DNA from 2 places in the Corynebacterium poyangense genome. Region 1 is predicted to be linked to the other one. Evidence: predicted binding sites of a transcription regulator. Region 1 holds the regulator's gene; the other holds the start of a gene.
The links. The regulator LexA, encoded in region 1, represses DNA repair genes until DNA is damaged. The targets are predictions, from matches to a motif close to CGAACANNTGTTCG.

Region 1 (14,773 bases):
GGTCCCCGACGGTCGCGATGATGAGGGACGGATCTATCACCTCACCGAGGATCTCCCCTTGGATTTCGCCTTAAACCAGCCCCTTTCCCCCTTTGCCCTAGCGGCATTGAGTCTCTTAGATCCGGACTCCGATACTTTTACCTTAGACATCATTAGCACTTTTGAAGCTATTCTTGATGACCCTCGTCAAGTCCTTCACGCTCAACAGCGAGCTGAACGCAGTGAAGAATTAGCCGCTCTCAAAGCAGATGGGGTAGATTACACCGAACGCATGTCCATTATCGAGGACGTCACCTACCCCATGCCACTTGCTGATGAGTTGGAGCAGGCCTTCGTGACCTTCGCCGAAGGTCACCCCTGGGTTAAGGAATTCGATATCTCCCCGAAATCAGTCGTCAGAGACATGATTGAGCACGGTATGACTTTCTCTGACCTGATTGCCACGTACGGATTAGGGCGTTCGGAAGGGGTAGTGCTTCGCTATCTCACGGATGCATGGCGCACGCTAAGCCGCTCAGTGCCCGATGAATACTACACCGATCAGCTAGATGATGTTGTTGAGTGGCTAGGTGAAATGATTCGTCAGGTTGACTCCTCACTCGTGGAGGAATGGGCGCAAATGTCTGATCCTGATACTCCGATTACTCCGGAAACCTTGGAGCGAGAACGCGCATTTGGCATCAGTGATCCAGACGCGCTGACTGCTAATCGGCGAGCTTTTGGAATTATGGTGCGAAACTTCATGTTCCGCCTGGTCGAGCTTTTCGCCTTTGAAAAAGAGGAAAGACTCAGCGACATTCTTGATTACCTGGATACTGCTGATAAACCTGACTGGCCAGCAGCCCTCGATGACTATTTTGATAACTACGCTGATCTAGATTTAGGGCCGGACGCCCGCGGTCCGGAATATTTCTCTATCGAAGACCAAACTCTCAGCGCTGGACGGGTCTGGAAGGTTCGTCAAATCATGAAAGACCCCGAAGGCGACAACGCTTTCCAGTTAGTTGCTTATGTTGATCTTGATGAGTCCGATGCTGCGGGTGAGGTTAGACTGTCTCGACTGGAATTAGTGAGCAATTAAGAAAACACAACCGCCACCGGAGGAGTTTCCGGTGGCGGTGAGGTGTGTTCGACGAGCTATGTTGACGTCGAGCTTCTAACTAGCGGGCAGCCTCGATCTGAATGCTCTGAGCAACTGCTTGCACTACGGCAGCAATCTTAATAGCTTCCCAGACCTGTTCTTTGCTGAAACCTTCTTCACGAACAGTGTGAGCGTGGGCCACACAGCAGTGCTCGCAACCGTTGATGGACGACGCAGCCATGGACCACAGTTCGAAATCTGCCTTCTCCACACCGGGTTTAGCAATGATGTTCATCCGGAGACCAAATTTGACCTGGGCGTAATCATCTCCGAGCCAGTTCTTAGCCCGATAAGCCACATTATTCATGGCCATGATGCTGGCGGCACCTAAAGCAGCATTAACAGCTTCATCGGAAAGATGCTCGCTGGCTTCTTCCGAGATTTCCGAGAACACCGTATCATTTCGAGTAGCTGCTGCGGAGGCCAGCAAGCAGCCCCACAGTTGCTGTTCATTGAGCTCGCTGGAACGAATCAAGGATCCCAAGTTCAATTTGAGGTCCTTGGCGTATTCCGGCAGGCTGGAGCGCAAGTTATCAATGCTCATTACTTAAGAGCCCCCTGCACAACTTCCATCTTGTCGATGTTCTTCGTGGGGTCATTAGCCTGCCAGTTGCAAGCACAAACTTCTTCAGACTGCAACGCGTCGAGAACGCGCAGCACCTCATCGACATTGCGTCCCACAGCGTCGGGAGTAACCGAAACAAATTGAATAATGCCGTCGGGATCAATGATGAAGGTAGCTCGATCAGCCACACCAGCGGAGTTTTCCACACCCAGGGCACGGATGAGATCGTGACGGATGTCGGAGAACATCGGGAACGGGATTTCCTTCAGCTCAGGGTGGGTTGCCCGCCAATTGAAGTGGGAGAACTCGTTGTCGGTGGAGCCACCCAAGATCTGGGTGTCGCGATCTTCAAATTCCTCGTTGAGCTTGCCGAAAGCTGCAATTTCCGTCGGGCACACGAAGGTGAAGTCCTTCGGGTAGAAGAACACAACCTTCCACTTACCTTCGTACTTGTCTAGCGAGACGTTCTCAAAATAGTCCTCCGGCTGCTGCGCATTGGCCTTGTGCAGGTCTCCACCTTTTAGTGCGGTGAGCTCGAACTCGGGGAACTTTTCGCCAACGGTCAAAATCGCCATAACTTAACTCCTCCTCAGAGTGTTCTTTTCTAGGCCAGATCTAAGATTTCCTGGCCAAGGCAACCGAATGGCTGCCAACGACCCCCATTATGCACACCGAATCCCGTCGCGTCAATAGGAAATTACAACCAAGTCCGTTATAGTTATAGGTGTGTTTAATAAAGACTACCGACCCACCCTCGCTCAGCTTCGAACATTCGTTACTGTTGCTGAAAACCGCCACTTTGGCATTGCGGCAGCAAAATTAGGCATCTCCCAACCTTCTCTTTCTCAGGCCCTCGTGTCATTAGAAACTGGGCTCGGCGTGCAATTGATTGAGCGCTCCACGCGCAAGGTGTTAGTCACCCCCACGGGATTAGAGCTTCTACCTCTTGCTAAAGCCACGCTTGATGCCGCCGATGCATTTTTAGCCCGATCCAAAGGCGTTCAAGGCACTCTTACTGGGTCGCTGACGTTGGGGATTATTCCTACTATTGCCCCATATCTGCTTCCTGACTTATTGAAGCTTGTCCACGCGGACTACCCAGAACTGGAACTCAGCATTGTTGAAGACCAAACCCGCCACCTGGAAAATATGCTCCGGGACGGGCAAATTGATATGGCTCTTATGGCAGTACCTTCAGAATTACCGGGGATGCGTGAGATTCCGCTCTATTATGAAGACTTCGTTGTTGTGGTGCCCGAAGGCCATAACTTAGCCGGTCGCCATGACCTTGATCTGGAATGTTTAGAAGATCTGGACTTACTGTTATTAGATGACGGGCATTGCCTCCATGACCAAATTGTTGAACTGTGTCGTCAGGCAAATATCAAGCCTTCAGATGCCGCCCACGCTATTACCCGTGCGTCTAGCTTGACCACCGTCATGCAGCTTGTTGTTGGCCACATGGGTAGCACCTTGGTCCCCGTATCCGCGGTTGCAGCAGAATGCCAACGCCCCGGTTTAGCTACGGCTACGTTCGACGACAATGTCACCGCCCGACGCCGGGTGGGTCTGGTCTATCGCCATTCCAGTGCCCGTGAAGAAGAATTTATGGCTTTCGGAGCGATGATCACCCGAGCCTTTAATTCCGTTGCTCGCCAAAGTCGCGCGCTCCTCTGAGTTTCCTCCGATACAGAGCTAGAATCTAGCTTCAGTATGTCTCACTCTGCCTCTTCCCCCACCCGCGCTGATCTTTTTTCTCGACTCCCCCACGTTTCCCTCATCGAGGAACGTCGCTTCCGTCGGAGATTAAAAAAGGCCCGCTCCAGCTCCGCTCTCAACGCTATCGCACGAGATATTTCTGCCGCTGAACACCGCCTTCAACGTCGTCTCGACGTAATCCCTGAGTTGTCTTTCCCGGAACAACTGCCGGTGAGTGCGCGCAGATCTGACATCGCAAAGGCAATTGAAGAAAATCAGGTCGTTATTATTGCCGGCGAGACAGGTTCGGGTAAAACTACACAGATCCCCAAAATTTGTCTCGACATAGGCCGGGGGCGCCGGGGGCTGATCGGTCACACTCAACCTCGCCGCTTAGCCGCTCGCAGTGTTGCTGAAAGAATTGCCGAAGAACTGTCTCAACCAATTGGCTCGACAGTGGGCTACGCCATCCGCTTTGATGATCACGTTTCACCAGACACCAGCATCAAGCTGATGACAGATGGAATCTTGCTGGCAGAAATGCAGCGAGATCGCTTCTTTAACGCCTATGACACCATCATCATCGACGAAGCCCACGAACGCAGCTTAAATATTGACTTCCTCCTGGGTTATCTGAAACAGCTGCTGCCGAAAAGACCGGATCTCAAGGTAATCATCACCTCAGCTACTATTGACCCAGAGAGTTTTGCCCAGCATTTTTCCCAGCCCGATGGCACCCCAGCTCCCATTATTGAAGTTACTGGCCGAACGTACCCAGTCGAGATACGGTATCGACCCTTAACCCAAGAAAAGGGCAAAAAACTTATCGATATTGATCCGCTAGATGGTGTAATCTCCGCCTGCGAAGAACTCATGGCTGAAGGGCCCGGGGATATTTTATGCTTTTTCCCTGGAGAAAGAGATATCCGCGATGCTTTAGAAGCCATTGAGGGACGTCGCTGGAAAGGAGTTGACGTCACTCCCCTCTTCGGCCGCTTATCTAACCAGGAACAGCACAGAGTCTTTGCTCCTCACTCGGGCCGACGCATTGTCTTGGCCACCAATATCGCGGAAACGTCACTCACCGTACCCGGAATTCGCTATGTGGTAGATACCGGAACCGCTCGAATTTCACGTTATTCCTCTCGCACTAAGGTTCAACGACTACCCATCGAGGAAATCTCTCAGGCTAGCGCCAATCAGCGTGCTGGCCGGTGCGGACGAGTTGCTGAAGGTATTGCCATTCGTCTTTATTCTGAGCAAGATTTTCTGGCTCGGCCGGAATTTACCGATCCGGAGATTTTGAGAACAAATCTGGCAAGTGTCATTTTGCATATGGCTCATTTACATCTGGGAGACATTAGCCAATTCCCCTTTGTTCAAGCTCCAGATACAAAAGCCATTCGAGACGGTATAGCACTTCTTCATGAATTAGGGGCTTTAGAGGGCAAAGAAAAACATCATGAACCTGTGTTGACGAAAGTTGGAAAAACCTTGGCGCAAATTCCGGTTGATCCGCGGATGGCTAGGATGCTTATCGAGGCTGATCGACTGGGTTGTCTCAGAGACACCATAGTGGTTGTGGCGGCTATGACGGTACAAGATGTCCGTGAACGTCCCTTAGAATTTCAGACCCAAGCAGCCCAAAAACATGCGCGCTTTAGAAATAAGAAAAGTGACTTCCTGGGGATTTTAAATTTATGGGATTATATTGATGAACAGCGCAAAGAGCTATCAGGAAACCAATTCCGTAAAAGGATGAAAGCTGAATATCTCCATTATCTCCGAATCAGAGAATGGCGAGATTTAGTTTCCCAGCTTCATGATGTCACAAAAGATTTGGGCTGGACGGAGCCAGAATTCCGAGCCGAACAACGTGACCCTGAAGCAATTCACCGATCCCTCCTATCGGGTTTGCTATCTCATATCGGAGTCAAGGATTCCTCCACTCCTGATTTCCAGGGTGCGCGTAATACCCGTTTCCGTATTTTCCCTGGATCGGCGCTTTCCAAAAAGCCGCCACATTTTGTTATGGCGGCGGAGCTCGTCGAAACATCTCGGTTATGGGCTCGTGAAGTGGCTGAGATCAAGCCGGAATGGGCTGAGAATCTAGCGCCGCATTTGCTTAAGCATCACTATTCCGAGCCTGTGTGGTCTGCGAAGAAGGTTGCTGCGCAGGTACATCAACGCTCTACTCTTTTTGGTGTCCCGGTCGTCGATGACCGGCTTGTTCCCTATCACCGAATAGATCCACGTGCCGCCCGCGATATGTTTATTCGCCACGCACTAGTCGATGGGGAATGGAACACCCATCATGAGTTCTTTCATCGGAATCTCGCTGCATTGGATGAAGCCGGAGACGTCGAAGATAGGCTACGGCGCCGTGGGATTGTCGCCGATGATGAGGCACTATTCCAGTTTTATGATGCTCGTCTGCCGGAGTACGTAACCCACGGCAAGTCTTTTGACTCTTGGTGGAAGAAGAATCAACAACAACACCCTCACCTCTTAGATTTCGATAAAAAGGCTCTGTTGAGTGAAGAAGCCGAAGCAGCAACCGAGGTGGATTTCCCAAATTCGTGGACTCATTCTCAACATCAATTTGACTTGTCTTATCGCTTTGAGCCCGGCCATCCTCAAGATGGGGTTACTTTGCATGTTCCCCTGCCCATGTTGGCTTCAATTGATGCCACGGAATTTGACTGGTTGGTTCCTGGGTTGCGCTATGAATTGCTAACCGAACTGATTAGAAGCCTGCCGAAGACTTTAAGGCGGAATATAGTTCCGGCACCTGAGTATGCTGAGAAAGCTCTTCAACGACTACGCCCCTACGCCTCATCCCTGACTGCTCAGTTAGCTGAGATTCTCAGTGATCTAGGGGGGCAACGTATCACGGCGGAAGATTTTCAGCTTGGCAAAGTCTCTCCGCATTTAAAGATGTCCTATGCGGCTATTGACCGTCATCAAAAAATAGTCGATGCGGATAAAGATTTAGCTGCCCTAGTCAAGCGCCGAAGCCAGCAAATTAGGTCATCAGTTAGTCGCGTGAGTCGCAATGTGGAAAGCACGGTCGTTAAAACCTGGAATCAAGATACGCTAGGGACAATCCCTCGCAGCATCATGACGACAGTGGACGGACAAAACGTTGAGGCATATCCCGCGTTAGTAGTCAGCGCTCAAGGATTATCTATGAAGGTTCTCCCTACCCAGGCCGCAGCAGATACGGCGATGATGACCAGCATTCTCACCCTCCTGTTACGGGAAATCACTGTTGGGGTGGCACCAATGATCAAAGGGCTTCCCTTGCAACAAAAAGTAGCTATTGATCGCTATCCTCACGGTGGCGCGGATGGTCTTATCAACGATGCTCGGATAGCGGCGACCAGGGATGCTCTGATAGCAAACGGTGGCCCAGTGCGTGACCCCGATGAATTCACCATATTGTTGGGGAAGGTGAAAGATGAAGTACCAGGTCGGGTCAGGAAAAGTGTGGTGGCCTTGGCCCCCGCGCTGGTGAAATTTGAGAAAATTCAAGCCGAATTAGCCACCTGGACTGGCGAGGCAATCGTGGATATGCAGAGTCAGCTTGACTTCATGTTGCCTCAGAATGCACTCACGAAATATGGGATTTCCCGCCTTCAACACTTGCCACGTTATCTCCAAGCCATTGAAATTCGTTTAGAGGAAATGAGCCGCGATCCGGATCGAGACGCTGATCGTCAGGACCAAGTGGAAGAAGCACAAGAGTATTTAGCGAAGAAGCTCACGAAACTTCCACCGAACAGAGCTCAGTCCACAGCTGTTCGCGATATTCAGTGGCTCATCGAGGAGTTCCGCGTTAGTCTCTTCGCTCAACGTCTAGGGACAGCTCAGTCCGTTTCTATGCGGCGTATTCAAAAAGCAGTAGATAAGCTGCGCTAGTTTCGCTAGGAGCACTTGACCACGAATAGCTACTCTTCGTGCCGAAATTTCCGACGCATTAACCTGATCTCGCTCTCAAAGTCTTCTGCTGAATCGAAAGACTTATATACCGAAGCAAAACGCAGGTAGGCTACCTCATCCAACCGGCGTAAAGGTTCCAAAATTGCAAGACCAATGTCATTGGCCGCCACCTGCGAACTACCCTTTTTCCGAACAGCTTCCTCTACTTCCTGAGCAAGTAGTTTCAAAGCATCGTCGGAAACATCCCGGCCTTGACACGCCCGACGTACACCAATGATCAGTTTGTCGCGACTAAAAGGCTCAGTAATACCGTTTCTTTTGACAACGAGAAGCACCGCCTTTTCCACAGTGGTAAATCTCCCACCGCAACTACTGCACTCTCGTCGCCGCCTAATCGTCATACCCGCGTCGATGACCCGTGAGTCGATCACTCTCGAATGAGGAGTCTGACAAAAAGGACAGAGCATGAAGCCAACCTCGCACTAGGAAGAATTCTCAGCTGTATATCCTAGTGATCTGCTGGTACATGAGAAACCGCCTGGGTCCCATAAGAATTACTGTGGAGGTCATCGACACTATCCAAAAAAAGAAAACCTCCCAGGAGGCTCAATCCGAACACACCTCCGAGAATAAAATTCAGTACGTTGGTGCGTCGAACCTGGTAATTTCGACTCCCGTTTCCTGAATTCCCCTGCGTTCCCGCAATGCCATAATCACGTTTATATGTTCGATTCATCACTGATAGTGTTCGCACATTATCTCCATGCTCCGAATCCTTGGACATAGTAGGAGGATCCCAGACCTGGCCTTTAAAAGAGGGCCGAGAAGCGTGAAAATTGCGCCCTAAAATGCATGGTTTCTGAGCAATAGTCATTTCCGAATACCTTTCATTTCAATGTCATTGAACGTTCTGCGCTAGAGATACTAGACCTTCCAATGGACCATCCCGTTCTCTTCTTCGCTTCTATGTTCGATTTATAGCAATAATTCGAACATTTGTCCAGAGTTGTCGGTGTTTTAGTCGAACAGCTGTACCAAGATGAGCTAAAGTAAGGTACAGTGAAGTGAAGTACCGCATCGAAGATTGATGAAGAAGGGGAAGTATATGCCGCGGAAAAAGGGGGTTCGGACCTCAGTTAATAAGAAGTTAGATCAGTCAGATTTATCTGAGCGTCAACGGCGGATCTTGCAAGTTATTAATGACGCCGTCGTGCTTCGCGGATACCCCCCGAGCATTAGAGAAATTGGTGACGCTACTGGTTTACAGTCAACCTCATCCGTCGCCTATCAGCTCAAGGTTCTGGAAGAAAAAGGGTATCTACGGCGGGATCCAAATAAACCGCGAACCGTGAATCTTCGACTGCCGGATCAGTACACCTCCCCACAGCAGCGTGCGAAACAACCTGAACCCGACATCGACGCTGAACGCACCCCTCCTAGCTACATTCCTATCGTGGGGGAGATTGCAGCGGGAGCCCCTATCCTCGCTGAGGAAAATATTGCCGACTACTTCCCACTTCCCGAAGAAATTGTTGGAGATGGTGAATTATTCATGCTCAAAGTCGTCGGGCTTTCCATGAAAGACGCCGGCATTCTTGACGGGGATTGGGTAGTTGTTCGTTCACAACCAGTTGCAGAAGTCGGTGAATTCGTCGCCGCCATGATCGATGGAGAAGCAACAGTCAAAGAATTCCACCGCGATCGCTCAGGAGTGTGGTTACTTCCCCACAACGAAAGTTTTGATCCCATAAAAGCCAACGACGCCATCATCATGGGGAAAGTAGTCAGCATACTCAGAAAACTCTAATTCTGTTTCCACCACCTGCCCTCACCCCCATTTTTGGTTAGCTCTCTGACATATTTCTTCTCTCATCCGACCTCAACACGCACACTATAAGACCAGGTTATCGCCAGATTGTGCCCGATTATCCGCAGTACTTTGGGTATAGTCGGGCATCTCTTATGCCCGATCCCACGCATAACAACATAAATAGTGGGAACATAGAAACGTGAATGCCCATTTTCGCTCACAATGGGGGCACAAAGTTTAAGGATGATGATGTACGCAGAGGAAAGACGGAGACAAATTGCCTCGCTGACCGCAGTGGAGGGAAGAGTCAACGTCACAGAACTAGCAGGTCGCTTTGACGTGACCGCTGAAACCATCCGACGAGACCTCGCTGTTCTTGACCGAGAAGGGATTGTTCATCGAGTCCACGGCGGTGCGGTTGCTAGTCAGAATTTCCAAACCACTGAGCTTAGCCTTGACACTCGATTTCGTTCTGCACCCACGGCTAAATCAGCAATAGCTCGAGCAGCACTGAAGTATTTACCTGAACCTCATGGCGGAATGTTCCTGGATGCCGGAACCACGGTCACGGCTTTGGCTAATCTCATTGCCGAACAACCACATGCCCGCGACTGGTCAATCGTCACCAACTCTTTAGCGACTGCTCTTGACTTGGCTAATAAAGGGATGAGTGAAGTCCAACTCCTCGGTGGCAGCGTACGGGCTATCACTCAAGCAGTCATCGGTGATACAGCTTTGCGAACCCTAGCTCTCATGAGGGCTGATGTAGCGTTTATTGGCACCAATGCTTTGACTATTGATCATGGACTATCAACAGCGGACTCTCAAGAAGCTGCCATCAAATCTGCCATGGTCACAAATGCGCACAAAGTTGTAGTGCTATGTGATTCCACAAAGATGGGGAATGATTATTTGGTGAGTTTCGCTGGTATTGATGACATAGATGTCGTCATTACTGACACCGGAGCCGCAGACACCTTTGTTCGAGCTCTACGAGAGCGAGATATCGAAGTCGTGTTAGCAGAGTGACCATACCCCGTCATTGAACACTTAAGGCCTAGGCTTCTCTGCGAGCCTAGGCCTTAGGTTTAAGCAGATGCCAGGTTATCCCAGCAAAATAGCACGAACGGCTTCGCGAGCCTCTTGAGCGCCAGAAGAATCAAGCGCAGCTTCCGCAGCTTTTTGGCAGGTTTCAAGATCGACTTCAGCTAACTGAGCACCGACACCAGCAACAGCAGTTGAGGCGGCAGATAAGGAATCCACTCCCAAACCAGTAAGAACACAAGCCAAAAGTGGATCAGCTGCTGCCTCACCACACACCCCTACTGGGGTGCCGGTGCGTTTGCCTTCTAAACAGGTATGTTTAATGAGTCGAAGAACCGCAGGCTGCCAAGGATCCGTCAAATAAGCCAGCTGGGGAGACATACGGTCGGCGGCCATGGTGTATTGGGTGAGATCATTCGTCCCGATGGAAACAAAGTCCAGATAGGGCATGATCTTATCGGCCATAAGTGCCGCGGCTGGCACTTCAATCATGGCGCCGGCGGTCAAACCGCGCTCCTGGCACAGCCCAGCAAACCATTTTGCTTCCCTAGCGGTAGCCAACATTGGAGCCATCACCCAGGTAGGGGCTTGTTCCCCGCGCCCAAGCTTCTGAGAAGCCAAGGCAATAGCGTCGAGCTGCCTGGTCAACAAGGCTTCGTTATCTCGAGCAATACGCAATCCTCGTACCCCAAGAGCGGGATTCTCCTCTTCTGACATATTTGCGTAGGCAATCGGCTTGTCAGACCCTGCGTCCAAGGATCGCACTACCACCTTCGATTCAGGATAAGCAGCTAAAACCTTTGAATATACCTCCGCTTGTTCTTCGACGCTTGGCTCTTCCGTCGCGTTTAGGAAGCACAATTCGGTACGGAACAGGCCAATTCCTTCAGCCTGGGAACTCGCGGCAATTCGCGCCGCGTTGCCATCCTGAACGTTGGCAAGTAACTGGACTCTGTGCCCATCGCGAGTTGTAGCTGGCCCCACCCAGCGGGCGATAGCTTCAGCGCGGCTTCGTGACTCGGCAACCATCTGCCGGGCTTCTTCAGGGTCGGCATCAACAGTGACTGTACCCAGCGCCCCATCGACCAATACCACTTCACCGGCCGAAATATTACGCAGCGCGACGCCCGCCGCCACGATACACGGCAGATTAAGCTGACGAGCAATAATGGCCGTGTGGCTGGTCGGCCCGCCAAGCTCGGTGACTAACCCGATGATATGGGTTGTATCAAGGGCCGCAGTATCTGCTGGAGAAAGATCATCAGCGAACAGCACCGCTTCCTTGGAAACCTGCGGCAAGCCAGGTTCTGGTTCGCCGCGTAACTCAGCAACGACCCGGTCGCGAATATCCTTGAGGTCCATCGTCCGCTCTGCCATTACCCCACCGGCAGCCTCAAACATGTTGACGAACTTATCCGTCGCCGTCACCACGGAATATTCCGCCGAATGCCCACCCCGGACATTCTTCCGCACTGCCTTTTGCCAGCCCCGGTCCCGAACCATCCCGGCTGTTGCCTTAAGAACTTCAGCAGCAGGACCTTCAGCTTGTTCTGAACGGTTTTCTAGCCGCTGAGCTACAGTCTCAGCGGCTGATTGAAACCTTTCATATTCAGCCTCACGATGTTCTTCAGGGACTGCCTCACCCCCTTTAGGAAGCTCAGGTCGTGGTCTAATCCATACCACCGGAGCATAAGCGATTCCAGGAACTACACCCGTGCCGGAAACAGGCACAGAAGGAGAGGACGCAGACATAACGCCACCTATCTACATAAGGGGATCATTCTTAATTACAAGCACACCATAAATTCAGGAATACCGCAAAGACTCAAAAAGCAAAGCCTTGACTTTCGGACACATTCGGACATACAATACACACAAACAAAAATGAACGTGTCCAAGACCTCATCTGGTTCCGGAAGTGTTGTGTGCTATACGGAACCACGAATTGTTCACATCCCAAAAGGTAAGTGCTGTGATTGTTACCCTGACGCTTAATCCGAGCATCGATGCTACCCTCGCTCTCGCCGAACCGCTGGAACGAGGCAGCGTCCATCGCCTTGACTCAGCGACTCGGGTTGCTGGAGGGAAAGGCATCAACGTCTCAAATGCCATCCATCGTGCCCAATCTCAGACGTTAGCTATCTTCCCCAGCAGCATAGATGATTTATTTATCTCCCTACTCAAAGAAACCCAGATCCCTTATCGCTCTTTCCCTATTAACGAAGCAATTCGAACAAACACCACGGTAACTGAACCTGATGGTAAGACAACTAAACTTAACGGTCCTGGCCCTAGATTGACGCCGGAAGAAATCGATGGATTGGTTGAATTAACCCTCGCTGAAGCACAACAGGCGCAGTGGATAATTCTTGCTGGATCTTTACCTCCCGGCTGCCCCGAAGACCTATATTCCCACGTGATCAGGAAACTGAGAAGTCAGCAACCAGACTTGAAGATAGCTGTTGACACATCAGATGCTGCGATGGTGGCGTTGGGACAGAATCTTAGCGACGCTTGTCCGGACCTCATTAAACCCAATGGCCTCGAACTTGCTCAGCTCAGTGGAAATCACGGGGAATCCTTTGAAGAAGCGGCTGCACGTCGAGAATTTTCAGGAATTCTTGCTGCCGCTCAAGAACTACAACAACGCGGCATCCCGGAAATCCTCGTAACCTTAGGTGCATCCGGAGCCGTGCTGGTCACCCAGGACGGTGCCTGGCATGCTTCTCCACCCCCCATCACTGTGGTATCCACTGTCGGGGCTGGGGATTGTTCCCTAGCCGGATACGTTTTGTCCCGTAGCCGTGGAGCTGATTATCCACAATGTCTAAAGAATGCGGTGGCCTATGGATCCGCAGCTACAGCCTTACCAGGAACCACTATTCCTAGTCCTGAGCTGATTCACCCAGAGGCTGTTCAACTAACCCACTTGAAAACTCATCCCTAAATTCCCCATATCCCTATCAACTCAAGGAAGTTGCATCCAATGAATGCCGACCTCATCACCCCGGAGCTGGTGGTTCTGGATCAATCACTGGGAGATACCCCCGCCGATGTCATCACCGCCTTAGCCGCTCTAGTGACCCGAGCTGGCCGCAGCACCAGCACCGAACAGTTAGCCCAAGACGCTCAAGCACGGGAAAACAAATCACCCACCGGAGTCCCCGGCGGTGTGGCCATCCCCCACTGTCGATCTCGTGCAGTAACCCAAGCGACACTAGCGTGCGCCCGACTCTCCCACAAAGTTGATTTTTCAGGGCCGGACGGACCAGCAAACCTAGTTTTTCTTATCGCTGCACCGGAAGGAGCGGGAAAAGACCACTTACGTATTCTTTCCTCCCTAGCCCGAGCCCTCGTGCGAAAAGATTTCCTCGCTACTCTCAACCAAGCCCCGACCTCTGAAGAGTTTGTGCAGTCAATAAAGGAGGTGCTGAACCGCCCCAAGAAAACTGCCGACGCTACGAAAGCAAGCAGCGCGCAGGCGTCGGAGCTAAACACCAAGAATGAAGCCATTACCCGAATTGTGGCAGTTACCGCCTGCCCCACCGGAATTGCGCACACCTATATGGCGGCGGATTCATTAACCCAAACCGCCCAAGGCCGAAACGACGTAGAACTCCACGTAGAAACTCAGGGTTCTTCTGCCGTCACCCCCCTTGAGCCAGCAGTAATCAGCGCCGCAGACGCCGTTATTTTTGCCACCGACGTGGGGGTGAAAGACCGAGCACGCTTTGCCGGAAAACCCGTGATTAGCTCGGGGGTGAAACGAGCTATTAACGAGCCAGACCGGATGATCGACGAAGCGATTCACGCAGCTCGTACTCCTGGTGCACCTATAGTGCAAGCACAAGGAGACGGACACCAAAGCGAAACTAGCGACACCGAATCCGCAGTGGCGGAAAAACAAAGTTGGGGTCGACGCATACAGCAAGCTGTCATGACCGGCGTGAGCTACATGATTCCTTTCGTAGCTGCTGGCGGTCTACTTCTAGCACTGGGGTTCCTCGTCGGCGGATCAGATATGGCCAATGCTTGGAAAGCGCTCGCCACCGGCTTCTCCCCCACCAATTTACCCAGTCACACCATAGTTTCCGACGGAGAAACCTTCACCTTTGAGCGCTCCGGTTGGTTGCTTTACCTCGGTGCTTTGCTTTTTGCCAGCGGCCAAATGGCTATGCAATTCATCGTTCCAGCTCTCTCTGGATATATCGCCTACGCCTTAGCTGGCCGTCCTGGAATTGCGCCTGGTTTTGTCGGCGGAGCTCTTTCCGTTCTCCTTGGTGCCGGTTTTATTGGTGGCCTCGTCACCGGAATAATCGCCGGCTTAATAGCCATGTGGATCGGGTCATGGAAAGTACCTCGGGTGATTAGCTCCCTCATGCCAGTTGTCATCATCCCCCTTCTGTCTTCTCTATCAGTAGGGCTGCTAATGTTCTTGCTCCTAGGCCGACCACTCAGTATGGCCATGGACGGAATGCAAAATTGGCTCACCAGTATGTCTGGATCTTCAGCAGCCATCTTGGGAATTATCCTTGGCATGATGATGTGCTTTGACCTCGGTGGGCCCGTCAAC
Region 2 (14,773 bases), 850 kb from region 1:
GTCTCCCCGACTGTATGGAGGAACCACTACTCTCTTTGAGGTCACCCTACCTCGGCTAGGCATTGACGTTAGTTTTGTCGACAATCCCGACGACCCCGAATCATGGCAAGCTGCAGTACAGGACAACACTAAAGCTTTTTATGCAGAATCTTTTGCTAACCCGCAGGCGGATATTTTAGACGTTCCGGTTGTTGCGGAGGTCGCTCACCGTAATCAGGTTCCCTTGATTGTGGATAACACCATTGCGACCGCAGCAGTCTTGCGCCCCTTGGAACTAGGTGCCGATATCGTGGTGAATTCACTAACGAAGTTCTATGGGGGAAGTGGCTCGGCTCTTGGTGGGGCCATTATTGACGGTGGGAAATTTGATTGGACCGTGCAGCGCGAAGGTAAAGATGTCTTCCCCGGTTTCACCCAACCCGACCCGGCTTATCATGGCCTTCGCTACGCAGATCTAGGGGCGCCAGCGTTTGCTGTGAAGGCTCGCGCCGGACTTCTGCGCGATACCGGTGCCGCCATTTCTCCTTTTAACGCCTGGCTGATAGTGCAGGGTTTGGACACTTTGCCGCTGCGGATTGAACGCCATAATGAAAACGCTTTGAAGGTGGCAGAGTTTCTCGACAATCATCCGCTGGTGACCAAGGTTCAGTTTGCGGGCCTACCCTCCTCACCCTGGTATTCGGTGAAGGAAAAACTCGGGTTGCGTTATACCGGTTCAGTGCTGTCCTTTGATCTTAAGGGCGGGCGTGAGGAAGCGTGGACTTTCATTGACGCACTCAAGTTGCATTCCAATCTGGCCAATATTGGCGATACCCGGTCCTTAGTGGTCCATCCGGCATCGACAACGCACTCCCAATCCACTGAAGAGGGGTTAGCGCGAGCAGGCGTTAGCCAGGCCACCATTCGGCTGTCCGTCGGACTAGAACATATTGATGATATTATTGCGGATCTTCAAACGGGGTTCGACGCACTATGAGCCGCCTGGTCGCTCCCGGAGAACTCGGGGTAGTCAACATTGGGACTTTGCGTACTGAAGCAGGCGCAATAATCCCCGATGCACGCATCGCGTATCGCCGATGGGGGAAACTGCATGGACTTGATTCCGGGCGCACCAATATCATTCTGGTAGAACATTCCCTAACCAGTGGACCGGACGTCGATGAATGGTGGCCAGGACTCATCGGCCCAGGTCTAGCCCTAGATACCAATAAGTATTGCGTGGTGTGCACTAATTCCATCGGTGGATGCCATGGCTCAACCGGGCCATCAAGTCCCCACCCCGAGGGCGGGTACTGGGGATCTCGGTTTCCCGGTATCTCTATCCGCGATCAAGTCACCGCTGAGATTGCATTCCTCGACGCCTTAGGCATTGAGGGGGTTCATGCCGTCATTGGTGGTTCCATGGGCGGAGCCCGCGCCCTGGAATGGGCAGCAATGTACCCGGAACGCCTCTCTGCCGCGGCCATCATTGCTGTTTCAGCTCGCGCTAGTGCCTGGCAGATCGGGATTCAAGCAGCCCAGATTGATGCCATCGAAGGAGACCCGCACTGGCATGGTGGTAACTACTATGGCACAGGTCAGCAGCCCCGCGAGGGGTTAGCTACCGCCCGACGTATAGCGCATCTGACCTACCGCGGAGAGCTGGAACTCGATGAACGCTTTGGCGTAGAAGCCCAGGAAGGAGAAAACCCCCTGGGCCCAGTGCGGGATCCACAACAGCGCTTTGCCATTGAAAGCTACCTTGACTATCAAGCCCGGAAACTGACCTCGCGCTTTGATGCCGGTTCCTATGTCACCCTCACCGATGCCCTTAATCGGCACAATATTGGCCGAGGTCGCGGAGGGTTGAATCGAGCTTTAGCTACTATCCAAGTTCCTTGTTTTGTTGTCGGAGTAGACACGGATATTTTGTACCCCTACCACCAACAAGAACATCTTTCCCGAAATCTCGGCAATGTATTAGGCATGGCTCGGATTAGTTCTCCGGTAGGGCACGATGCTTTTCTTGCCGAGTTTCGCCAAATGAACCGAATTATCCGTCGGTTCATCACCCTCGCCTCAGCTGCCACACTCCCGGAGCCAGGCTCCCATTTTTCCTAGCTACCCAGGGCGTCGACCGAAGCCGAAAGAAAAACCATGGCGCCGCCGAAGCAGCAGCAAAAGGCGGTGTCAAATTTCCGGGAGCGAACGGAAAGTACCCCTAGGTTTCGAGAGTCACAGCCTAGTCTTAGCACAGCGAGCCACAGCATAGATGCGCCGAGAGTAAAAGTGGCTCGTCGCCAGTGATCGCTGAGGGCAAAAACACTAGCTAGAGCTATTCCGAGCAAGAAAAGCGCAATTCCGAGGTATTGGATGGCGCGAGGAACCCTCGAGGGAGGTAGTTTCCGATCATGGGGATTATCCAGGCTTAATCCCGGCGGAATGGGTTTAAGCCTCATTCGCTAGCCGCTCTGCCCGTTCGACAATATTTCGCACCAAGAATGTGCGCGTCATGGGACCTACCCCACCGGGGTTGGGGGATACTGCTCCAGCGACATCCCAGACGTCAGGGTGGACATCACCGCACAGTTTCCCATCAACCCGAGATACCCCCACATCCAGCACCGCGGCACCTGGTTTGACCATATCCGCAGTGATCATATGGGCCCGACCCGCAGCCGCGATAATGACATCAGCTGTCCGCGTCTCAGCAGCAAGATCCTTCGTTCCGGTGTGGCACAACGTCACCGTAGAGTTTTCTGAACGCCGAGTCAGAAGCAAACCGATCGGACGCCCGACGGTTACTCCGCGCCCAATAACCACCACTTTTGCGCCATCGAGTTCCACTCCGAAGCGTCGCAGCAAATGAATACAGCCATTAGGCGTACACGGTAAGGGTGCGGGCTCATTCAGGACCAGCTTTCCCAAATTAACCGGATGGAGTCCATCCGCATCCTTATCTGGGTCAATTCTTTCTAAAACCGCGTTTTCGTCCAGGTGCTTGGGGAGAGGAAGTTGCACGATATAACCAGTACACGCAGGATCCTCATTTAATTCATCAATAACTTGATGAAGTTCTTCTTGGCTGATATTGCCTGGTAAATCCCGTCGAATAGAGGTGATCCCGATTTCCTCGCAGTCCCGGTGCTTCATTTTCACATAGGAGTGGCTTCCTGGATCATCACCTACCAAGACGGTAGCTAGCCCAGGGGTCACGCCTTGTTCTTTTAAGGCAGCTACCCGTTGACGTAAATCCTCGAAGATTTCTTGGCGATAGAGTTTTCCGTCGAGCTTGATCGCAGTCATGCTGCTATTATTCCACGACGCTCCCAACGCCTAGACTAAGACCGTGACTGCTGAGATTCTTCACGTAATTTTCGATAACCCAGTCATCCCGCCGAACACCGGCAATGCCATTAGGATGTGCGCGGGGACCGGAGCACACCTGCACCTAGTAGAACCCTTGGGGTTTGTGCTTAGTGACAAGCACCTTCGCCGCGCCGGGCTTGATTATCACGACCTAGCCCATGTCACTGTCCACCCAGACTTAGACACGTGCTTTTCCGCGATCCCCCACTCCCGCGTATTTGCCTTCACCACCCAAGCTCCTACTTGGCACACCACCATTAGCTACCAACCTGGAGATGCGTTACTTTTTGGTACTGAGCCCACCGGCCTACCAGCCTCACATCTAGCACACCCCAGAATTACTCAAGAGCTCAGAATCCCTATGCTGCCTGGACGACGCTCCATGAACCTCTCCAACTCAGCAGCAGTAGCGACGTATGAGGCGTGGCGTCAACTAGGGTTTAGCGGCGGCCAGTAAGTCCCTAGAATCAGCGGCTGATAAAAATATCGTTCAAGCCAGATTCGGCTACCGGCACAGTCTCTGCGCCAACCTGAAGCATCATCAAACCTGCCGTCGGGCCAGATACCACCTGAATCTCGGCGCCGGGAACAATGGCGTGGTCTGCGAGATAACGAAGAAGTTCAGGATCATGATCGGCAATACGCTCCACAGTCACTGTCTCCCCCGCTGCCACCGTGTTGAGGTTTTCCGTCACTATCTCCCCTAAACTGCCATCTTCCTGCGGGATGGGATCCCCGTGAGGGTCTTTTGTGGGGTGTCCCAAGTAACTATCAATCCGGGATAGCAGTCGATCAGTAATCCCATGCTCCAAAATATCGGCTTCGTCATGCACTTCATCCCAGGTGTAACCCAACACAGTGACCAGGAATGTCTCCAAAAGACGATGCCGACGAACCATGGCGAGGGCAAGTTCTTGGCCGCGTTCCGTTAAGGTGATCCCCGCGTACCGTTCATGGTTGACCATCCCACTTTCTGATAGGCGTTTAATCGCTTCAGAAGCCGTGGAATTCTTTTGCTCTAAACGGCTTGCTACCGCGCCCAACGTAGCCGGCTTTCCAGTTTCCTCACACATACTCCAAATAGTTTTGAGATAGTCCTGTGTTTTATCCGGAAGGTCGGTAACGTGCATAGTTGCTAGCATAGCCTTAGTTTCTCTGTCTCTTCGCGAGGAGGAGACAAAAGAGATAGAAAATCCCAGCTATGACGGCGATGGTGCCGCCGGCGGACAAATCCATAACAACTGCAAGAGCTAAACCGCTGACCCCAATTCCCGCCCCCGCCAATGGAGCGGTGATCAACAACATACGAGCAGATGCACACAAGGGAAGCAAACCGGCAGCGGGAGCCACTAATAAAGCGATGGACAGAATAGTTCCCACCGCAGGGATGACGGCAACCGAGGTCAAACATATCAGAGATAAAATCATGCTTTCTGCGCGCGCCGAACGGTGCCCTGCCGCACGGAAACCACCTGGATCAAAACAATGGAAAATCAGGAATTTCCCGTGCACAGCCACCACGAGCACCGCCCCACTAAGCACGGCACTTGCTACGCCAAGGTCCATAAGATTGGCGTTGAGCAGTGATCCAGCTAAGAAGTTCTCAATTTTTAAAGGTAAGGGCTTAAACCAGGTGCTAAGGAAATAGCCTAAGGCAAATCCCAAGGTCAAAACGGTCCCAGCTGCTGATTGTGCAGATATCCCTGGAACTATAGCGAGCCGGTGCATTAACCAGCTCAAGGGAACACACATTGCTAAGGCCCCGATCATCAAGGTCAGAGACAGCCCGTGGTGCCCTAGCTCAAAGAAAGTATTACCCACAACGACGCCGAGAACTGCGCCGGGAAATGTGCCGTGTGTAATGGATTCACTAAAAAAGACTCGTCTATTCAGCACAGCGAAAACCCCGACGAGGCCAGAGAGCACACCCACCACAGTAATTTCCAAGACGGGAAGAACAAGAATGTTCACCATGAGAGGTTCCATCAGTTAAGTGATCACCTCCTGCTTTAGCCGGTGGAAGAAATACACCACGGCGTAGAGAAGACAGAGGGACAGTGCCACCGAAGCCTGCGGCGAGATGGGGTGGGAAAGATGAAGGGACATGAGGCCTAAGCCCAGCCAGCCCCCGAGAACCCCCAGGGTGACGGATCCTAGGACCATGGTCGCTACCGTGGAACACATCAACCTCGCTGCTGCCCCTGGGATAATGATATAGCCAATCACTAAGAGCACACCGATAGCTGAGGACGCTGCCACCACCACCGCTGCGATAGCGGTATTCCTCAGGCTGTCAATAACGGCTGCATGAAGGCCAGCTGATTGAGCTCCCCATCGATCAAAAGCAAAGAATATTTGTTGTCTCCACGACACCACAACAATAACCACGGCCAGGAGACAAACCAGGACGGCTTGGAAAAGACGCTCATCATTGATGTCAAGAAGGCGACCAAACATCAGGGCTTCCAATTGCCCGGACATGTCTTTATGTCGTAGAGAAATCACCATGCCAAGGGCGTAAAAGGAGGTGAGTATGATGGCTGTTCCAGACTCCGTATTGTGGTGTCGGCTGATTATGCTGAGAGCCACCACAACCGCGATAGCTGCTATTGCTGCACCGGGGATAATGGCATCAACCCCACCCCAGAGCGAACCCACTACAATTCCGGGGAATATGCCGTGAACTGTGGCTTCTGCGTGAAATTCCGCTGATCGAAGATTGACAAGTACCCCAACTATCCCACCGACTACGCCTAAGACTGCCAGCATTGTTGCTGCGCGAAACATATAGGGAGCGCCGCTTAACACTGCTGTGCCGGGAAAGAAGTGGAGACTGTGGCGAAGCTGTTCGAGGCTTTGGCCGAAGACTCGGACCATTTCATCCCACATATGTCCTCCCGTAGGCCTGTCGAAACACTTCATCAGCCAGGACGGCTTTGGTGGGGCCCCAAGCAAGTTGGCGTCCGGCAAGTAAAACCGTGGATTCGCATACTTCCTCTGCCAACACCATGTCATGGGTAGAAACGACGACAGCAACCCCCTCCTGTTTCAGGGAGCGAAGTGTATCTACTAGGGCTCTTCTATTGGGGCCGTCGAGCCCATTGAAGGGTTCATCTAACAAAATCAAGTCAGCGTGGGCAACGATAGATCGAGCCAACAGCGCCCGCTGTCTTTGCCCACCGGAGAGGTGCCCAAAACGATGAGTTGCTCGATCTGCAAGATCTACCCTGGACAATGCCTCAGTGACTCGCTGACGGTGACCCTTCCTCAACCGCCCTAGCCATCCGAGTTCCGCATAGAGCCCCATCTCAACAACCTGGTGCACCCGCACGGGGAAGGATAAGTCAAGGTCAGCGCTTTGCGGTACGGATCCGATTCTTCCCGCTGGCACCTTGTTAACCGGCTTGCCCAGCACTCGGATGTGGCCGTGGGTACAACGCACGGTTCCTAAAATGCTCCGCAGAAGAGTTGTTTTTCCAGCACCATTAGGCCCTATCAACGCCAGTGCCTGACCGGGGTCCACGCTCAAGGTGATTCCGGTCAGCACCGGGGAGCGTCCGTAGCTTAGGTCCACGTCATCAAAAAGCAGTGCAGGGCTAGACAAGGACGTGCTCCGGGGAGTCGTCGCGAAGTTGTGCGGGAATGTCCGCAGGTTTACCACCCCACGCGGTTACTAAGTTAACAACATTGTGGAGCTGGGAGCCAATATAGGTGCGACCGTCGGAGTCTGCTGGGCCGAGCGAGTCCCCATAAAGTGCGTCCTCGCCGATGATGGCTCGAACCCCGGCAGCTCTGGCTACAGATTCCACCGACTTCGAATTATTAGAGTTTTCCGCGAACAGGGTTTTGGCTCCGGAATCTTTAACGCTCTGAGCAGCCTGGGCAATGTGCTCAGCGGTGGCATCTTGCTGGCCAGAAAAATCAGAAAGAGCAGCACCGATGAAATTGATGCCATATTCTCGAGAGAAGTATCCGAAGGCATCATGCGAGGTGAAAAGGGTGCGGTTTTTCTCTGGAACGCTGTTAAGAGACTCTCGAGCCCAGCTGTCTAAGGCCTGAAGTCTCCTGAGATACTGATCTACCTGGTTGCGGATAGTGTCTGCCGAGTCCGGGGCGGCAGCTGTCATTGCTGCACCGATGTTGCGGACCTGAATCATGGCGTTACGCGGCGAAGTCCACACATGAGGGTCAAAGACGAAAGCCGATCCGTCTTTTTCGTCGCCTTCTGGCGGGAAGGGCCACTTTTCTAGAGCAACTTTTTCTGCCCCGTCCTCAACAATAAAAGGAAACTCGGCGCTCTTATTCTGCGCACCGTGAGGATCTGTCTTTTCCTCTGACGTCCGCAACCCAGAGGTAGCCACCATTTTTCCGGTGAATCCGGAGGATTCTACCGCGGAATCAAGGAAGTGTTCCAGATCTACCCCGTTGATAAAGAAAAGGTCCGCCCGAGACAAAGCGTTCATCTGCTGAGGCGTCATCTCATGCTCGTGAGCTGTGGCATTGGGAGCAAGCAGACAGGTCAGATCTACTTCTGCCGGATGCGCGCCGTTGGCGTCACTAGCGCCAAGGTCGACGGACGTGCCCTGCGAATCCGTTCGATGAAGCTGTATTTCGCTTTGTTCTGATCCCAGAATTTGCGTTATGTAGTCACAGATCTGGGTTGTGCTTGCCACGATGTTCAGGTTCTTTGAATCCCCCTGATCTACCCCTTCCGTGGCACATGCGCCGAGGGCACTGACCCCACACAAAGCGACTCCAGCTAAGGCCAGAGTTTTCTTTTTTAGCACTGATTTCTCCTTTGATATTCCACCGTGTTACAAGAGATTGAATTGAAAAACAGGTGCAATAATAACATGAAATTCGGTTAGATGAACAATTATTCTTCAAGTACCCGAAATTATGAGATCAAAGGATGAAACCAGTGTTGAACTGCTAGGCAACCACCCCAGCGAGAGCAAAGATGAGAACTGAGAAAATGAATCCCACCACAGCGATCAGCGTTTGGTTGACGGTCCAGGTTTTTAAAGTGGTGGCAGTATCCATCCCCATGAGGCGACCAACCAGCCAGAATCCCGAGTCATTGACATGGCTAGCAATAACCGACCCAGCGGCAGTAGCCACCACAATCACGGCAATTTGAAGGTCATTAAACCCACTGTTAATCACGGCTGGAGCCATTAATGCAGCAGCAGTCGTCAGAGCAACGGTGGCAGACCCCTGAGCAACCCTAAGTACCGCAGCTACGATGAAACATCCCACAATGACCGGCAGATGCAGTGAGGACATGGAATCCGACAAAGCATCTCCGATACCTGAAGTTCTCAGCACACCGCCAAACATTCCGCCGGCTCCCGTAATCAACACCACCGAGCAAATTGGACCCAGCGCCCCTTCAACGGTGCGCTCCACAGCGCTGCGTTTTTCTCCTCGCCGAGTGCCGAGTAACCATAGCGCCACAAGCGTGGTAATGAGGAGAGCTATTGACGTCGAGCCAAGGAAAGTTAAGACACGAGGAAGAAGAGAATCAGAGTTTACAAATCCCGCGCTGGCAGCCATGTTCATTCCCGTGTTGCCAAAAATCAGCAGCATCGGAATAAGAATGACGAAGATTACCGCACCCGCGCCGGCTGGATTTTTTATGTCCTCGGTGTTTTCTGGCCCCCCGGAGAGAATATCTGGTACTGGAAGGTGAAATTTTCTTCCCAGAAATAGACCCAATAGGTAGCCGGTGAGGTACCAGGTCGGCAGCGCAATAATGAGGCCGACGAGCAGGACCATTCCCACATTGGCGTGGTAGTATTCGCTGGCTGCAATGGGGCCTGGATGAGGTGGAACAAACACATGCATCACGGAGAATGCGCCTGCGGCTGGGATCCCGTAGGCCAGCACTGAGCCTTTCATGCGTCGGGCCACTGCGAAAATCACTGGCAGCATTACTACCAGACCCGCGTCAAAGAAAATGGGGAATCCCACAATGAGAGAGGCAAGCCCTAAGGCAAAGGGAGCCCGATTTTCACCAAAAATATCGATCATTTTCTCGGCGAGTGATTTTGCCCCACCGGAGGTTTCCACCAGCCTTCCCAGCATTGCCCCCAGGCCGACCAGGAGCGCCACATTAGCTAGGGTGCTGCCGAAGCCTTCCGTCATTGTTGGCACAATTTTCGCAACCGGTATTCCGGTTGCCAGGGCAGTTGCTGCCGACACCACTATGAGGGTGAGGAAGGCGTGCAGTTTAAAAACAATGATGAGCAGCAAAATGAGGGCTACCGAACCAGCCGCTATTGCCAAAAGCGGCCCAGCCCCTAGGGTAGGTTCCCATGAAGTATCCACGCAGTCACTTCCTTTCTTCTTAGTCGCTTCTTAGATTGTCACATAGCTCATTGCGCTCAGTTGATGTGGCTGTTCTCCCTGCCCCCTATTGAGTGTGATCTAGTCATCGAAAATCCCGTGATCCCCTGCTCAAGGCTGCTGCAAACTGAAGATCACTCAACTTATCTGCCACCACCAATACCGCTCCCGTGCGGTTTTGAACCTTCCCTCTCACCACTAGCCCCCGAGAGGTTCGAGCGACTTTTTCATATCGGCGCCACAGTCCCGGCGACACCACGATATTAGCCAGCCCGGTTTCATCTTCCATCCCTAGAAAAATCACTCCAGAAGCTGTTCTGGGGCGTTGCCGATGGGTAATAATTCCAGCTACTTCCACGCTTGAACCGTCTGGGACCTGGCTAAGCGCCGCGGTACATAAAACTCCCTGTTCAGCTAGGGTTTTCCTAAGTAAAAACATGGGTTGTTCTGCTGGGGTGATACCAGTTGCGGCAATATCTGCGGCGAAAAGTTCAAAAGTACTCATCCCCGGTAGTGCTGGAGCAGGGACATCACTAAGCCCGGGGAACATTCCGTCATGCTCGGTAGCGGCCACCCCTGCTTCCCACAGAGCACGACGTCTATCCGGGACCAAGCATTCTAAGGCCCCACCTCGGGCCAAGATCTCGGTATGCTGCACCGTGAGATCAGCTCGTCGAGCTAAATCAGCAATAGAGCGAAATAGTCCATCGTTTCGGGCAGCTACTATGCGCTGGGCAACGGAGTCTGGCAGACCTTTGAGTGATGATAACCCTAACCGGATGGCCCCCTCGGGGCTATCTGCCGCTACTCCAGAATGATGGACACAGACCGGCAAGATGGGGACTCCATGGCGTCGAGCATCGGCAACTAATGACTGCGGGGAATAAAAACCCATTGGTTGTGATCGCAATAATCCCACGCAAAACTCGGCCGGATAGTGGTACTTAAACCACGCTGAAAAATACACCAATGAGGCGAAAGACTGGGCGTGGGATTCGGGGAAACCATAGGCGGCGAAAGCCAAGATTTTGTGCCATAAGGCTTCGGCGGTGTCGCCGACGATTCCACTTGTAGCGGCTAGCCCCTGGAAAAATTTTTCCCTCAGCACCGCCATCCGCGCAGTAGAACGCTGCGACCCCATAGCGCGTCGTAAAGCATCGGCCTCTGCTGCGCTAAACCCCGCTGCATCTACCGCAATATGCATAAGTTGTTCTTGGAACAGCGGCACCCCCAAAGTCTTTCTCAGAGATTTTTCTAAAACCGGGTGGTCATACGTGATTTCTTCTTCCCCTCGACGTCTCCGAAGATAGGGATGCACCGAACCTCCTTGAATAGGGCCGGGGCGAATAAGCGCAACCTCCACAACTAGATCAAAAAAGGTACGCGGTTGGAGTCGCGGCAAGGTAGCTAATTGAGCGCGAGATTCCACTTGGAAAACGCCGATGGCATCAGCGCGGCACAACATCTCATATACGGGTTCTTCGGTGAGATCTATTTCCCAAAGATTAATTTTCTGGCCACGATGGCGAGCAACTAAGTCGATCATGGCATGAAGAGCGCTAAGCATCCCTAAGCCCAGAAGATCAAATTTCACTAACCCGGCAACAGCGCAATCCTCTTTATCCCATTGCACCACGGAACGGTTCGCCATTCGAGCCCACTCGATGGGCACCACATCGGCAATGGGGCGGTCACAAATAACCATCCCTCCGGAATGTATTCCCAGGTGTCGAGGATGGCCAAGGAATTTCTCCGCGAGTTTTTCCACCTGCTCCGGCGCTTTATCGCTACGGCGTGACCAAGAATCAATAGTTCCTTGAGGATAGCCCAGCGCTCGCCCCGCATCCCGTCGCGCCCCTTTACGGCGATAACTTATCACATTCGCTACCTGAGCTGCGTTTTCTCTACCGTATCGGTGATAAACATACTGAATTACTTCTTCTCTTCTGCCGGATTCAATATCAAGATCAATGTCTGGTGGACCATCGCGCTCGGGGGATAAAAATCTTTCAAAAAGTAATTCTGCGACCATGGGTTCTACGTTCGTTATGCCTAAGGCAAAACACACCGCCGAATTTGCAGCCGATCCTCTTCCCTGGCATAAGATCCCGGAATGTCGACAAAACTGCACGATGCCATGAATGATAAGGAAGTAACCGGGGAAATTCAGTTGTTCGATTAAGGCCAATTCATAATCAATTTGGTGTTTCGCTTTGTGTGCTAAGGCGTCAGAAAATTTTCCGTAGCGCTGCTCCCACCCTTGGGCTACGAGTTCTCTTAACCAGGTCATCTCGGTATGCCCTGGAGGAACGTCCCAATTGGGTAAATTTGGAGCTAATAAGTCCAGGTCAAAGGCGCACTCCTGCGCGAGCTCAACAGTATATGACAGTAGATCAGGACGTCCGGGGAACATTCGACGCATCTGCTCGGCGGAACGTAACCACGGAGCACCCATAGGGTGAATCCGCCCTCGCGCTGCCCCTACTGATTGGTGATGAGCCAAAGAACGTTTAGCTCGGGCTAGGTCTTTATCGTGAACAGTCGCTACTGCTGGGCGAGCTGTCAAGATACCGTGGCGTGTTGGAAACTGATCTACCACGCAATGATGATCTGCATTGTCTGGAAGCATGGTGACTTCATATTCCCGAACTACAGAATTATTCCCCACTATATCGATCATCAGTTCTATATGGTGCGCCCAGTGATGATCTGCCAAAAAGACCCAGGTGTCGGCCCCTCTTTCTAAAATTTCTCCTAGCTCTGGATAGCACACTGCATCTTTATTCCTTGCTTTCATGCGAGCTTCGCTAATGAGCCGAGATAGACGCCTATACCCTTCAGGGCTGCGACACAAAATGGGTAAAATTCCTTCCTGAAGACTGAGCTCTGCCCCAAAAACCGTCGGTAATTTTAGCGCTTTGGCAGCTTCTGCAAAACGGACAGAACCATAGAATCCATCCCTGTCAAGCAGAGCTAATGCTTCTAGACCTAATTCTGCGGCACGCAGAACCATCGTTTCAGGATGAGATGCTCCGTCCTTAAAATTGAAGCTGCTGTAGGCGTGAAGCTCTGCAAAACCACCCGGCTTTGCCAACTCTAATGACTGAGGAGAAAAACCATCATCTTCTGTGATGGCAGGGACTGGTTCTGGCCCTGGCTGGCCCGATAAAATCCGTTCTAGCCGAGACCAACTTAGTGCTTCCCCACCGTGAAAATGCATAGCGATTATTCTAGTACACATGTTCGATATTTACAGCTTGGTCTACTATTAATGGGAATCAAATAGACTAAGTTGTCCGATAGTGATAATGTTCGGCTCGTTAGCAAATTCAGCGAGAGGGCATCTCTTATGAGAGTGCTCAGAAAGAAAAATAGAGGTGAATCCCCCATGTTCAAACGCGCCATGGCGGTCGGTTTAGCTGCTGCGCTCACCTTAGGAGGTTTAAGCGCTTGCTCTTCTCACAGTGATGGCTCCGAAATTAAAATCGGGACCACCGACTCCGAAAAGCAAGTGTGGAAAGTCTTAGAAGACAAAGCTGAGGAGCAAGGCATCAATATTGAGATGGTGCCATTTAATGATTACAACACCCCCAATGATGCGCTGGCTCAGGGTCAATTAGATGTCAACCTTTTCCAGCACCTTAAATTCCTCGCCACCTACAATGTTGGTTCCAATGCCAACTTGGTTCCTATTGGGGCGTCTGAGATCGTCCCGCTCGGGCTTTATTGGAAAGGCCATGACAACCTTGACGGTATCGAAGGCCAAGAAGTTGCTATCCCTAGTGACTCCTCAAACCAGGGACGAGCCATCAATGTGCTGGTCCAGGCCAAATTGATCACCCTCAAAGATTCGAACATCATTACCCCGACTCCAGCCGATATTGATAGCAAGGCCTCCAAGGTATCCGTTATTCCGGTTGACGCGGCTCAAACCACCACCGCCTATGGGGAAGGCCGCCCAGCTATTATCAACAACAACTTCCTAGATCGAGCTGGGATCGACGCCAAAGCAGCGGTGTTCAAGGATGATCCGAATTCCACCGAAGCGGAACCCTACATCAATGTTTTTGTAACTCGCCCAGATAACGCCGATAATCCACAGCTCACCAAGCTGGTAAAGATTTTCCATGATCCCGAGGTGCTGGAAGCTAATAGCCAGGATTCTCGCGGGACCAATGTGGCTGTTGACCGAGACGCCAGTGACCTCCAAGCCATCTTAAAGCGGCTGGAAGACGATGAGCGTTCTCATAAGAACTAGTAAGTAAGCAGAACGGAACTGTGACTCTTTCCACTTCACAATCACGACAGGGAACTGCTATTGAGTTCCGCCATGTCTCCAAAGTTTTCACGACCTCCGGAAAAGAAAAAACCACCGCCGTTGATGATGTCACGCTCAACGTGCAACCCGGTGAGATTCTGGGCGTCATTGGTTACTCCGGGGCTGGTAAATCTACCCTTGTTCGGTTAATTAATGGGCTAGATACCCCGACGTCCGGAGAGCTGTTGCTCGATGGAACCAATATTGTGGGACTGTCGGAACGGCAGCTACGCGCGATCCGCTCCAACATTGGAATGATTTTCCAACAGTTCAACTTATTTCAATCCCGCACCACTGCAGGAAACATTGAATACCCATTAAAACTCGCCGGAATGAAAAGTGCTGAGCGAAAACAACGGGTCACAGAGCTATTGGAATTCGTGGGACTTGCTGACCGTCATGACCACTATCCTGAGCAATTATCCGGTGGACAAAAACAACGGGTAGGCATCGCCCGCGCCTTAGCTACGAAACCAAAATTGCTCTTAGCGGATGAAGCCACCTCTGCTCTTGACCCGGAAACCACTCAGGATGTGTTGAAACTTCTCCGAGAAGTCAACCGGGAGCTAGGCATCACCATCGTCGTTATCACCCATGAAATGGAAGTGGTTCGTTCTATCGCGGATTCCGTAGCCGTCATGGAAAATGGCAAAGTCATTGAGCATGGCAGCGTCTACGAGGTCTTTTCTAACCCCAAAACCGATGTGGCTGCTCGCTTCGTCGCCACTTCGTTGCGCAATACCCCAGACCACGTAGAAA

Region 2: GP475_RS02830 (error-prone DNA polymerase) is a predicted target of LexA. The motif match lies at 12,929-12,942, and genes of this name have one in related genera.

The regions. Positions count from the first base shown of each region.
Region 1 is NZ_CP046884.1:1,439,429-1,454,201, forward strand. Features, by position in the region: gene GP475_RS06770 (DEAD/DEAH box helicase) at 1-1,081, shown strand, start outside; gene GP475_RS06775 (carboxymuconolactone decarboxylase family protein) at 1,161-1,685, opposite strand; gene GP475_RS06780 (peroxiredoxin) at 1,685-2,281, opposite strand; gene GP475_RS06785 (hydrogen peroxide-inducible genes activator) at 2,433-3,383, shown strand; gene hrpA (ATP-dependent RNA helicase HrpA) at 3,420-7,325, shown strand; gene nrdR (transcriptional regulator NrdR) at 7,355-7,813, opposite strand; gene GP475_RS06800 (hypothetical protein) at 7,855-8,220, opposite strand; gene lexA (transcriptional repressor LexA) at 8,452-9,153, shown strand; gene GP475_RS06810 (DeoR/GlpR family DNA-binding transcription regulator) at 9,406-10,185, shown strand; gene ptsP (phosphoenolpyruvate--protein phosphotransferase) at 10,261-11,952, opposite strand; gene GP475_RS06820 (1-phosphofructokinase family hexose kinase) at 12,173-13,147, shown strand; gene GP475_RS06825 (PTS fructose transporter subunit IIABC) at 13,187-14,773, shown strand, end outside.
Region 2 is NZ_CP046884.1:586,835-601,607, reverse strand. Features, by position in the region: gene GP475_RS02885 (O-acetylhomoserine/O-acetylserine sulfhydrylase) at 1-976, shown strand, start outside; gene metX (homoserine O-acetyltransferase MetX) at 973-2,100, shown strand; gene GP475_RS02875 (DUF3017 domain-containing protein) at 2,097-2,438, opposite strand; gene GP475_RS02870 (bifunctional methylenetetrahydrofolate dehydrogenase/methenyltetrahydrofolate cyclohydrolase) at 2,428-3,285, opposite strand; gene GP475_RS02865 (tRNA (cytidine(34)-2'-O)-methyltransferase) at 3,329-3,805, shown strand; gene GP475_RS02860 (metal-dependent transcriptional regulator) at 3,816-4,478, opposite strand; gene GP475_RS02855 (metal ABC transporter permease) at 4,495-5,322, opposite strand; gene GP475_RS02850 (metal ABC transporter permease) at 5,338-6,135, opposite strand; gene GP475_RS02845 (metal ABC transporter ATP-binding protein) at 6,227-6,952, opposite strand; gene GP475_RS02840 (metal ABC transporter substrate-binding protein) at 6,945-8,135, opposite strand; gene GP475_RS02835 (GntP family permease) at 8,281-9,678, opposite strand; gene GP475_RS02830 (error-prone DNA polymerase) at 9,782-12,916, opposite strand; gene GP475_RS02825 (MetQ/NlpA family ABC transporter substrate-binding protein) at 13,085-13,954, shown strand; gene GP475_RS02820 (methionine ABC transporter ATP-binding protein) at 13,975-14,773, shown strand, end outside.